DNA from 4 places in the Nostoc sp. UHCC 0302 genome. Region 4 is predicted to be linked to each of the others. Evidence: predicted binding sites of a transcription regulator. Region 4 holds the regulator's gene; each other region holds the start of a gene.
The links. The regulator NtcA, encoded in region 4, controls nitrogen genes in cyanobacteria. The targets are predictions, from matches to a motif close to TNTGTANNNNNNNNTACANA.

Region 1 (3,173 bases), 740 kb from region 4:
GTCTAGCTTTAAAGTTTTTCAGTTGCAGTTTATTGAACACCGACAAAATCAAATCCACTACATTGAGGAATTCGTTGTCAAGTTGTTCTGGAGTAACGAACAAGTGAGAATCATCTACAGTGAAACCGCGCACTCGCGTTAAACCACCCAATTCTCCTGACTGTTCGTAACGGTAAACTGTGCCAAATTCTGCCAGTCGCATCGGTAGTTCCCGATAAGAGCGCAACTCGCTTTGATATATTTGGATATGGAAGGGACAGTTCATCGGCTTAAGGACAAAGCCCTCTTCTTTGGCAGCGGCTTCCTCGTCATCCGCCATCAAAGGAAACATATCTTCTTTATATTTCTGCCAGTGTCCAGATTTTTTAAATAAATCGACTTTAGCAACATGGGGAGTCACTACAGGCAGATAACCCCGTTTTAACTGTTCTTGCTTAAGGAAGTCTTCCAAAGTACTCCGTAAAAGAGTACCCTTTGGCGTCCACAAAGGAAATCCTGGCCCTACTAAATCAGAAAATATAAATAATCCCAGTTCTTTACCGAGTTTGCGATGATCTCGACGCAAAGCTTCTTCTTTGCGCCGCTTGTACTCAGCAAGTTGTTCTGGGCTTTCCCAGGCGGTGGCATAAATGCGTTGTAGCTGCGCCTTGGTTTCATCTCCACGCCAATAAGCGCCGGCAACGCTTTCTAGTTCAATGGCTTTCGGGTTTAATTCTTTGGTGTTTTCCACATGAGGCCCAGCACACAAATCCCACCATTCATTCCCCAGGTGGTAAATCGTGATTGGTTCCTGTTTAATATCGGCTAGGATTTCTAGCTTGTAAGGTTCCTTAATTTCTTGAATGCGGCGTTCGGCTTCTTCGCGACTGACTTCTTCCCGAATCACTGGCAGTTTGCGATTGATAATTTTTACCATCTCTTTCTGGATGGCTTTGAGATCAGTCTCGTTAAATGGTTCTGGATTGTCAAAGTCGTAATAAAAACCGTTTTCAATCCAGGGGCCAATTGTAACTTGTGCCTTGGGAAACAGCTTTTGTACTGCCATTGCCATCACGTGGGAAGCGGTATGGCGAATCTTTTTTAAATTCTCCGATTCGCTGGTACGCGGTAAATACATTTTTTCAGGTTGTGCTGACTGCTCTGACTGATTTGATGAGAATTGTGGCGACATTGGCTGCTGAACCATTGGCGAAGTGATTACAAAAGTTGATTTATTTGATGATGTATATGCTTATTCAACTATAACGGCTTTGATTTCTGTCAGTTTATCTTTATCTATCAGGTGCTGAATTAATTTGCATAGGGGATGCAGACAAACTTTATTGCCAATTCGCCGCGATCGCCCAAAGGGCAGTGGTAAAGCCAATCGCTAAACTATAAACTATCTTTGATTGCAACTGGTAAAGGATAGTCGCGGCAATAGAGCCACATTCAATACTCAAAAAGCTTACTTAATAAGCTCTTTAACCCTAAGAAAATAGTATAGTCAGCGCTCAGTTATTTATCTCTATAGATGTATAGACATTTCTCCCAGGGGAACTATGCAAACCCAATGTCAGGACTATATAATAAAATCTGTATTATTCGTTACAAAACTTTTTGGTTTTCTCACATATTTGTGATTAATATGGGAGAATTGTTAAGAAGAGTAAATAACGTTAATATTAGTAAGAAAGTTGGAAATATTCTTCTAATTTATGCCAGACTCAAATTTACCAGGGACTGAGTTGCTGAAAACAGTTTTAGAACCCCTGCTGGATGATTTTCAGTTTTGGTTTACGCGATCGCGCGACTTGCTAGAATCTGAGCAACTCTCATTTATGAGTCATCAAGATCAATCAGATTTGCTCTTACGAGTTAAGCAAGCACAGAATGAACTGAACACAGCAAAAATGCTATTTACTGCGACTGATCGCCAAGTCGGGATTGACATGGCAACTTTAATGCCTTGGCATCAATTAGTAACAGAATGTTGGGACGTGTCAATGCGTTTCTATCGCTCACGTGAAGTCTGAAGTTAAACTTTTGCATCTGCAAAACTTTGACAGACTGCTTAGCTAAAGCAAGGCAGCACATGAGCTGCAAGAAATAGTAGAAAATCCTTAACATTGTCTTAACATTATCTCGATTAACAAAATAATGTATCCTATGCTACCGTAATTAAAATAACGGTTGACAGTTTACTCCTTATAAAAAGAAGCGCACAGCAAAAAGTGTACTGAGTATTTGTCTTAGCTGTGAGTCACAGTCTCGGCAAAGCAAAGCGTTACAAAATAAAGTTTTAAAAGTTTTAAAAATTGCTGCCCTGGAGGAAAATCCGATGTTACACCTACTTTACATTCTTGCTTTTACTATCCTTGCATTTATAGCTGTTGCTAACCTAATCCGTAACCTGATTATGTTTAGTTTTGACCGAGAGCGGACTTACCCAACTAAATCCTCGGCAATGTCTAATCAAGGCAACTTTAGCTATCTCTCATCAAGAAAACAGTTTATACCTCATCCAGAGTTATTGGATAACGCAGGCAATTTAATTAAAGAGCCGTTGTTAGTGATGCGTTCCATCAACGTTGATGATGCCCGTCAACAACTGGATGCTCTTTATGAAGCTTCACCAGGACATAAGAGAGAAAATCAAGAGGAAGCTTAAAAAATTAATTTCACAATTCAATAAAGATATTTCCAGTGGGTGATTTTAGACGGCGACTGAAACAAACGTTACTCAGCAGCCACCTCAATAGTTTTGTGATTGAGAAAAACTATGCTTTCATCTTTCACAGAGATGAAAATTAAAGCTTGAAAAACATTCGTTTTAAAGTTTGTTTAAAAGAGTTTTTTTGAATCCATAAGGCAGCACTAATTTTAGAATTAGTTAACTCCGACACTAAGAGTTCAGTAATCTGAATCTCATAGAGAGTTAACAAATTTATTGTGAAAGAAGGAGAAACTATCTTACCTTCTTTCTTTTTTTCTTATCTCTTTACTCAGCACTTACAACTCAGAACTTGTTTTAGGCTTCAATAACTACCCGGAGATTGCCGCGTTTTTTAGCTACGCGACAAGCAGTCGTGCTACCAGAACGCTCGAATTCTAAATCGAGGATGGTGGGGCCAACCCGCAAGTTATGGAAAGACAAACGATTAATTGATTCTGGTAAAGCGGGGTCGATAATT
Region 2 (3,173 bases), 750 kb from region 4:
AAACCTTCAAAAACCTTATGCCGAGAAATCCGACGATTATGGCAGACCTTCAGACATGTTGAATCGATAAAACCGATACCCGTACACCGTCCAAAACAATGCTTCAGGTAAACGCACAAAGGTATCAAGGTTGATGGTATCCATTCAATGAATCGTTGATAACTCGGCAGTCCCGGAAAAGCACAACTCCATTGCTGTTTGACATGATTCAAATAAAAATGCTTGAAATTCCGGTAGTGATTTTGATGAAATGCAATCAGTATCGTCATTATTTCATTCAAACACAGACTTCTAGCCCGAATCCGTCTTATTCCTCGATGTACCAACAGCTTTTTGTGCCATTGGCTTTCAAACGCCTTACAAAAATCATCTACATGGCAGAACAAAAATTCTAAACTAAACATAGGACAGGTGCTGGATTTGACGTTATTTTCAGCTTACTACCTGTCCCTTTCCTTATCCCGAACTCAGGTTAATTTAGCTCAATTGAGCTTCTATGCAATTTTAATTCCAAACAAAACGAGGCAGATAAATTATTGTTTTATCTGCCTCGCGAACTATTTAGTATAAAAAATTAAGGATAAAGACCCCTATCACTCAGCGCTTGCGCCACTCTACCCACACCCAAAGTATAAGCTGCTAATCGCAGAGGAATTTGTCGCAACTTCGACTGCTGAATTACTTGATGGTAAGCTTGCACCATCAGGTGTTCCATCTCGCGGTTGACGCGCTCTTCATCCCAAAACAGGTAGGAAAGACCTTGTACCCACTCTAGATAGCTAACTACCACACCGCCAGCATTCGCCAAAATATCAGGTAACACTGTCACACCCCGCGCCTCTAGCGACAGGTTAGCCTCAAGCGTAACTGGGCCATTAGCGGCTTCTGCTACCATCTGCGCTTGCACCTGATTAACATTTTCTTCATTAATCTGGTTTTCCAAAGCTGCGGGGATTAAGACGTCACAGGGCAAAGTTAATAAATCTGCATTGCTAATTGATACTGCTTGCTCAAAACCTACAACACTCTTGCGGTTTTGGGCAGCGTAGGCTTTCAATGCAGGAATATTAAGACCAGCTTGAGAAAATACTCCTCCAGCACCTGTTGACACAGCGATAATTTTCGCTCCTGCTTGGTATAACAATTCTGCTGCGGCACAGCCGACATTCCCAAAACCTTGGATAACTACTCGCACGCCCTCTAAAGATTTACCTTGGTCTGCTAAGGCTTCACGCACAATAATCATCACACCGCGTCCTGTAGCCATTTCTCGTCCCCGCGAACCACCTACAGAAAGTGGTTTACCAGTTACAACTCCAGGCACAGCATGACCGACATTTACAGAATAAGTATCCATCATCCAAGCCATCTCACGGGCAGATGTACCCATATCAGGCGCAGGTATGTCTACGGAAGGGCCGATATCTTTAATTAATTCGCTCATATAACGACGACTAATCCGCTCTAACTCGCCGACACTATAGCGTTTAGGATCTATAGCAATACCTCCCTTAGCACCGCCGTAAGGAATACCCAACAATGCACATTTCCAAGTCATCAGCATTGCCAGGGCTGATACTTCTCGTAATGTGACAGCTGGATGATAACGAATTCCACCTTTGTAGGGGCCTAAGACATCGGAATGCTGTACCCGATGTCCAGCGAGAACTTGCACTAGACCATTATCCAGTTTCACGGGAATGGAAACCGTCACGACCTTGCGTGGGTGGCTGAGGATTTCTAATAAACCTTGGTCTAGCTTTAATTCTTTAGCTGCCGCCTCTAGATAGCTACAGGCTTGATCGAATGGACAAATATGCGCTGGAGAAGCAGCTTCCAGCGGCAGCGTAGGTGTTGAAATCATAAAATTTTCTCCTGATCGCGGTATCTTCGCGAGTCATATATATATGCCTAGCTTAAACCTTTTTTTTGGAGAAAATAAGCATTTTGTAGTTTTTGTTACATTTTTATTTTAGTTTTATGATAGTGGAGATGAATACAGATTAGTTTTTTCTGTAATCATCTGTGGCGATCACTAACTCAAAAATCAAGTTGCTGCAAACACTTTAGAAGTGAAACTGCCATGTAGACCGTAGGGTATATGATGCTTGAGATGCAACCGAGCGATCGCACCTTTCGAGAAATCACTGGCATCCAAAATCACCACATCTGACCGATGATGAGCAGCATCATAAACTAAAGCCAGTACCCAACCATCATCTTCCTTTTGAGAACCTGGGCGTGGGACAAAAACTGGCTCACCCATAAAGCCAAGGGGTGCAGCACTCCAAATTTGTCTTTCTCCTGACTCTAAATCCATTTTTAGCAATGCTTGCAACGGAGCATTACCAGTCTCTGCATGAGCCGCACCTATGTATGAATATCGATAAGGGCGTCCCACATTAGCCGGATGTATGGTGGGAAACTCACAACAGCGCTTTTCAATCAATTCCTGTTTGACTATCCCATCCTTGAGGTTGAGATTAAATCGCCAAAGTTGTCCAGGCGTAAGTGCCTCAAAATCAACTTGCCGAAAATCGCTTTCTGGCTCTACTTCAGGTAACGATTCATAGCAGATAGAGTCAATAAAAATTTCATCCTTCACCTCAAAAGCATTAATGTGGTGGAAGACAAAACCAGATTGAGTTTCCAAAATTCTGACACCTGTTTGCTCTTTTTCGGGTGTGCGAGGAATAATTATAATGCGAGTTGGCTGATTTGGCTGAAACTTGATACATTCCCCTGCTGCACGTATTCCCAAAGCAAAAGGTATGGGATTAAAGCTGACAGGATTTTGAAATAAGATGCAGTAATTAGGAGTAACAACAAAATCGTGAATAAAACAAAAACCCGGAACACTATGAGCGTGCTTTCTGATTATTTCTCCTGCTGGGTTTAGCTCGAAAATAGTAATTGTGGTAGATAATCCCGGCTTAATAGAAAAGTTTACAAGGCAAGGTGCGCCCCCATCTTGCTCACAACTGGGATCTAAACGAGGATGTGCGCCAAAAGCTTCACCTGTTGATAAAACACCATTAAAATATTCTCTCCCCAAAGTTTCTAGTGTGTAAGGGTCGAGACGATGGGGTTCAGCTGCTTCCCATAGTGCCAAAAGTTTATTACCCCAATAGATGACATTGGTGTTGGCAATATTTTTGATTTGAAAGTCAAAC
Region 3 (3,173 bases), 2.3 Mb from region 4:
TTATGGACGCAGCAATGCCACAATGAGCTAGGTTGCAAAATTTATTAATTAGATTTTTTGAGTAAGGGCGCACAGCTAGCTAGTTGTGCGCCCCTGTTGCATTGCATCTTCTAAAAAAAAAGCCACCCTAAAAGGTGGCAAAATTTATGCTTTTATACCAATTCGCCAAAACAAGGCTACAGATTCTCTCCCTAGAAACCCAAATAAAATTTGAGTACAGGTTTATTGCAATACACGCCTAATAATTACGATGTACCTATTGGTATTAAATACGACTGTTGATTAAGCATCGTAATAAAGGTAAAACTCGTAAGGGTGAGGGCGTAGCTGTAACTGCTTGACTTCGTTAGCTAGCTTGTAATCAATCCAATTTTCAATGAAGTCTTCAGTGAACACGCCTGATTCTGTTAAGAAAGCGTGATCTGTTTCTAAGGCTTGCAATGCCAGTTCTAGAGAACCCGGAGTTGAAGGAACCTTCGCCAGTTCTTCTGGAGAAAGTTCATAAATATTCTTGTCTAGAGGTTCACCAGGATCAATTTTGTTCTTGATGCCATCAAGACCAGCACAAAGCATGGCAGCAAATGCCAAGTAGGGGTTAGCGGTAGCATCTGGACAACGGAATTCTAACCGCTTGGCTTTGGGGTTAGTGCCAGACAAAGGAATACGGATAGAAGCAGAACGGTTACCTTGGGAGTAAGCCAAGTTCACTGGTGCTTCATAACCAGGTACTAGACGCTTGTAAGAGTTGGTACTGGGGTTAGTAATTGCCAACAGTGCCGGTGCGTGTTTGAGGAGACCACCAATGTAATACAATGCTGTTTCGCTCAAACCAGCATACTTATCACCAGCAAATAGAGGTTTGCCATCTTTCCAGATAGACTGGTGAGTGTGCATCCCGGAACCGTTATCACCAAACAATGGCTTGGGCATAAAGGTAACGGTTTTGCCGTGTTTCTTGGCAACGTTCTTGATGACGTATTTGTAAATCAGTAACCAGTCGGCCGCTTCAACCAACTTGCCAAAACGGAAACCTAGTTCGCTTTGACCACCAGTAGCAACTTCGTGGTGGTGCTTTTCAATAGGTACACCTAGTTTTGCCATTGTCAATAGCATTTCTGTTCGGATATCTTGGAAAGAATCCGTGGGCGAAACTGGGAAGTAACCTTCTTTGTAGCGTGGCTTGTAAGCTAGGTTCGGCTTTTCATCTGTACCGAGTTTACCAGAATTCCAAGCCCCTTCTTCAGAGTCTAAGAAGTAGTAGCCTTCGTTAGCAGTTTGGCCAAACCGGGCAGTATCAAAAATGAAGAACTCAGCTTCGGGGCCAAGGAAGGCTGTGTCACCAATACCAGTAGAAACTAAGTAATCTACTGCTTTTTGGGCAATAACGCGCGGGCAACGGTTATACCATTCTCCCGTACGGGGTTCTTTAATGCTACAAATTATACTTAATGTTGGCTCAGCCATGAATGGGTCGATCCAAGCAGTATTTGGATCGAGTACCATCGTCATGTCTGATTCGTTGATTGCTTTCCAACCCCGGATGCTGGAACCGTCGAAAGGTACGCCATCAATGAATGAACTCTCATCGATTTGGTTTTGGTACACAGTCAGGTGCTGCCAAGTTCCTGGTATATCGATGAATTTAAGATCGATCAGTTCAATTTTCTGATCTTGAATTAACTTCAAGACTTCTTGTGGGGTTGTCATTGTTACTCCTTCTCTACCAATTATCCTAAACTAAAACCAGAATCTGCCAAAGCATCCTAACCCTGCTGATCTGAACCAAGTATGTGATACACGCGAAATATCTTAAATACTGGACAATAAGCGATTTTGTAGTTTATGTAACAGATATCTTGTTTACAGGTTATATTAACCTTTCCCCGATCATCTGCACAAAACTGGAAAGTTCATCACATAGGGGTCAACTTTGGCATAGAATCCATAGATAGTGGATACATTGTTTTTGTGCCGAATCTATTTTTAATAGCACAAAAGTTTACTGGTGCATAAGTGCAGCCAAATAAATATCAAACCATAGATAGCAATGATTGGGAGAAACAGGAATGCGCGATGCAGTTACAAGTTTAATTAAGAATTATGACGTGGCTGGACGGTATTTTGACCGGAATGCGATCGACAGTCTAAAGTCTTACTTTGAAAGTGGCACAGCACGAGTACAAGCTGCGGCAGCGATAAATTCTAATGCTGCGTCACTTGTCAAGCAGGCTGGTTTAAAGTTGTTTGAAGAACTGCCGGAGTTGATTCGTCCTGGTGGAAATGCTTATACGACTCGTCGTTATGCGGCTTGTCTGCGAGATATGGACTACTACTTGCGCTACGCTACCTATGCGTTGGTTGCTGGCAACACAAATGTATTGGATGAGCGCGTGCTGCAAGGGTTACGGGAAACTTACAATTCTCTAGGTGTACCTATTGGGCCGACGGTTCGCGGTGTCCAAATTATCAAAGACCTCGTTAAAGAACAAGTATTAGCAGCAGGTGTGAGCAATACTGCTTTCGTGGATGAACCCTTTGACCATATCACTCGTGAGCTGAGCGAGCAAGATATTTAGCATCTAGTCCTAGCGACTAGAAATCGCGGAACTATACAAACAAAGTTCGCGTAAGTGGACTGAACAAATATCGCACTTTGGCTTGATTAGCAAGGTGCGTTTACTTTTATTAATACAAAAAAATTATTTATTGTCTGACAAATTAATTAGTATTACAACGGGAATAACTAATGGAAAAATTTTATACCTGCTTTTATTTAGAGGCTAAAGAAAAATATCCCGATGTCCCAACCTTAATTCTTTGCTGTCAAAAAGGTGAAAAAAGCAAGAAATGGGATGGTCATCCTATATATCTACCTATGTTAGTTTTACCTAAACAAAAATTTGTTTTAATGTTTAATTATGATGAGGATGAATAGGTGATATTTTGAATTAGCGATCGCGCCTCTGTAAAATAGTTTTGTTAGATTCAAGTTGTGTTTTGGGAGCTAACTTTCGACTAATCGCAGCCAAAAAAATCTACTATGCCACAGTCATTAAAGCACTTATAGCAGATGCGATCGCTAGATTAAATACATTAGCTTATGTTATCTGAACTAAAACCGTCATAAGCCACAATAGAAGTTGCCGATGTTTGAGGCACTGATTATGGAAGTA
Region 4 (3,173 bases):
TTCTCGACCATCTTGAATCTGCTTGCTTAATTGTTCAATCCTCTCTTGAGTGACACGCACTAACTGTACATTTGCAGGATTTGTACCAGGCTCGCTTAATTCCAGGTTGGCATTACGGTTGGCTTCTTGTAAAAGTTGGATTATTGCTTCACGGGCTGCGGCAGCTTGATTAACCTGAACTACAGCAGCAGCAAGAACTTGACCACGAACTATAGCAAGTTTACCCAAACGCAGATCCCGGTAGGACTGATAATATTTTTCTAGCCGGGCCACTTCCCCTTCTAAATAGTCTTGTTGTTGTTCTAACTCTTTAAGACGCGTTTCTCGTTTAGCAATCACTTGCTCTCTAGCTGTAATTTCTAAATTACGCTTTTGAATCAATTGATCTAGCTGAGCAATCTTTTGATCCCGTTGTTCAATTGCTACTTGGCGATTGGCAAGTTCGCGATCGCGTTTTTCAATGGCTGTTTTGGCTTCATCAATGGCTTTTTTGGCTTCAGCGTACAGTCGTTGGCGTTCTGCTTTGAGTTGTTCAACTGCCGCTTGTAATTCTTTTCTTTGATCGTAAACGCTTTGCAGTTCAGCGATCGCTTGTTGATAGCGAGTTACTACTTGATCTAACTGGCTTTGGGTACGTTGGAGCTGAGTTTGAGTTTGAGCTTGTTGGCTAATAGTACGGTTAAGTTGGGCTTGCGTTTGCTTTTGTTTAGCGGTTACTGCTTGCAGCGATTGATTAATTGCTTGCAAGTCTTGCTGTGCCTTAGTTTGTGCAAGTCTAGCTTGATTTAGCTCATTTTCTACTTGGCTTTTTTGAGTTTCTGCCGTTTTTAACTGTTCCCGCTTTTGTCTAAGGTCTCTTTGAATATCTTCTAGCTCAAAGACGCCTTTTCGTAAACCTTCATCAGCAGCAAACAAAATCCCTAGAGTTGATGCTGAAATTAAACCACCTGTAAAAATAGTGACTAATACAGCGGTATTTTTTGGACGCAGGTTAAAGAGTGAGAGGCGAGCCTTGCCAACCCGTGTGCCGATGCGATCGCCCACGGTTGCAATTACGCCTCCCAAAATTAAAATTGCTGCGATAAGGATGTACCCGGTGGTCATCTTTAGCTACCGAAACGCTTCCAGATACAGCCTACTACTTTCAATCATTGTCTGTGGGGGGGGGTAGAAATTTGCAATAGCTGAAGTTAACCAATTTTTAGATTTAACTCCCATTGTGGGTGTTATCTCTAAAAAACACAACCTGCACCACTTATATATCCCCCAATTGCTTTTAGGTGAATTGCCTACTTAACACTACAGGTTTATGCACAGTAATCTTTTTCTTGTGGATAGAAATCATCTTTTTCTCACGTAAATCACCTAGTAATCTAGTGACGGTAACACGAGTCGAACCAATTGCTTCAGCGATCGCTTGATGAGATAACTTCAGATCAATTGTGATTCCATCGGCACAAGGAACACCAAAATCTCTACAAAGAATTAATAAAAAACTCACCAACCGAGAACCCATATCTCGGTGAGCGAGGGTTTCAATCATCATCTCTGTTTGTAAAATCCGCGAAGATAGACCCCGCAGCATTAACATTGATAATTCTGGATTTTCCTTGAGTGCTTGCTCCACCTGTTCAATTGGCGCTGAAAGTAATTCTACAGGCGTAAATGCAACTGCATGGTAAAACCTATCTGACTTATTTCCTGTCAGCAACGACAACACACCAAAAACACTATTTTCCCGCAGTAGCGCGACTGTTATTTCTTCTCCTGCCTCGTACACCCTGGAAAGTTTAACAGCACCCTTTAAAAGAAAATAAACTCGTTCGGCAGGATCGCCAGGAAAAAAGATCGTTTTGTTGCGTTCAAACGTTTCCACAACTGGGGGAAACGCCCCGGTCGCCATCTGACGAAATACATTTGCTAGGGCTTTATCTTGTGTCACGATCATCTCCCTTCCCCTACCCAATGCCGGAAAAACAAAAACTGATTCCCTAAGAATACACCTGAAAATTCAATAAAGCACCGTCAACCTTTCTGTTCTTTACTATACTCAAAATCATTGCTTCATAACTCTCTGTTTATAATGATACATAATTGTTGATCTTTTAAGCTAAAAGTTCTTGATAACTACTTACAATAGCTGTATTAAAAAGGTTTTTTGAAGAACAAATTAAGATATCTTGGGAATATCTTAAGAAAAAATTTGGTATTTTGTGGCATCAAAGACTGTTCTCAATATTCATTTTTGCAAATGACGTGCAAAACAAAGACAAAGTAGTCTCAGATTCTAGTATGCTCCTAGTGATTGATCGCTCTAACAATTTCTATGCTTAATCTGACAGGAAAAAACGCCCTCGTTACAGGTATTGCCAATAACCGCTCGATCGCCTGGGGTATTGCCCAACAATTACACAAAGCAGGAGCCAATCTAGGTATTACTTACCTACCCGATGAACGCGGCAAGATGGAGAAAAAAGTCGCGGAATTGGTAGAACCTCTTAATCCCAGCTTATTTCTTCCTTGTAATGTTCAAGACGATGAACAGATTCAGTCTACCTTTGAAACTATCCGCGATAAGTGGGGAAAGCTAGACATCCTGATTCATTGCCTTGCCTTCGCCAAAAAAGACGATTTGACTGGAGATTTTAGCCAAACCTCCCGTTCTGGCTTCAACACCGCCTTAGAAATTAGCACCTACTCACTTGTACAGTTAAGCGGTGCAGCTAAACCTTTAATGACAGAGGGTGGTAGCATCGTTACGCTCACATATTTAGGCGGTGTCAGGGCAATACCTAACTATAATGTCATGGGAGTTGCCAAGGCAGGATTAGAAGCAAGTGTGCGTTACTTAGCATCAGAATTAGGACAGCACAATATCCGTGTCAATGCCATCTCTGCCGGCCCCATCCGGACTTTGGCCTCTTCGGCAGTAGGTGGAATTTTAGATATGATTCATCATGTAGAACAGGTTGCTCCCCTGCGACGTACTGTCACTCAGCTAGAAGTCGGCAACACTGCGGCTTTCTTATGCAGTGATTTGTCCAGCGGTATTACTGGTCAAGTTCTGTACGTAGATGCAGGATATGAAATTATGGGAATGTAGCTGGGGATTGGGTATTGAGTATTGGGGATTGGGAAAACTCTTGCCTAGTCCTCAGTTCCTAGTCCCTAGT

Region 1: WKK05_RS23250 (DUF2605 domain-containing protein) is a predicted target of NtcA. The motif match lies at 1,575-1,594, and genes of this name have one in related genera.
Region 2: WKK05_RS23285 (Glu/Leu/Phe/Val dehydrogenase) is a predicted target of NtcA. The motif match lies at 1,947-1,966, and genes of this name have one in related genera.
Region 3: glnA (type I glutamate--ammonia ligase) is a predicted target of NtcA. The motif match lies at 1,833-1,852, and genes of this name have one in related genera.

Annotation. Positions count from the first base shown of each region.
Region 1 covers NZ_CP151099.1:5,355,776-5,358,948, forward strand. The annotation lists gene thrS (threonine--tRNA ligase) at 1-1,186, opposite strand, end outside; gene WKK05_RS23245 (hypothetical protein) at 1,320-1,442, opposite strand; gene WKK05_RS23250 (DUF2605 domain-containing protein) at 1,698-2,015, shown strand; gene WKK05_RS23255 (DUF2973 domain-containing protein) at 2,321-2,650, shown strand; gene WKK05_RS23260 (amylo-alpha-1,6-glucosidase) at 3,011-3,173, opposite strand, start outside.
Region 2 covers NZ_CP151099.1:5,367,322-5,370,494, forward strand. The annotation lists partial or broken gene WKK05_RS23280 (IS982 family transposase) at 1-404, opposite strand, end outside; gene WKK05_RS23285 (Glu/Leu/Phe/Val dehydrogenase) at 575-1,864, opposite strand; gene WKK05_RS23290 (carotenoid oxygenase family protein) at 2,048-3,173, opposite strand, start outside.
Region 3 covers NZ_CP151099.1:6,963,761-6,966,933, reverse strand. The annotation lists gene WKK05_RS30130 (hypothetical protein) at 1-31, shown strand, start outside; gene glnA (type I glutamate--ammonia ligase) at 283-1,707, opposite strand; gene apcB (allophycocyanin subunit beta) at 2,067-2,576, shown strand; gene WKK05_RS30115 (hypothetical protein) at 2,747-2,935, shown strand; gene WKK05_RS30110 (hypothetical protein) at 2,977-3,111, shown strand.
Region 4 covers NZ_CP151099.1:4,619,488-4,622,660, reverse strand. The annotation lists gene WKK05_RS20060 (DUF3084 domain-containing protein) at 1-1,104, opposite strand, end outside; gene ntcA (global nitrogen regulator NtcA) at 1,277-1,948, opposite strand; gene fabI (enoyl-ACP reductase FabI) at 2,327-3,103, shown strand.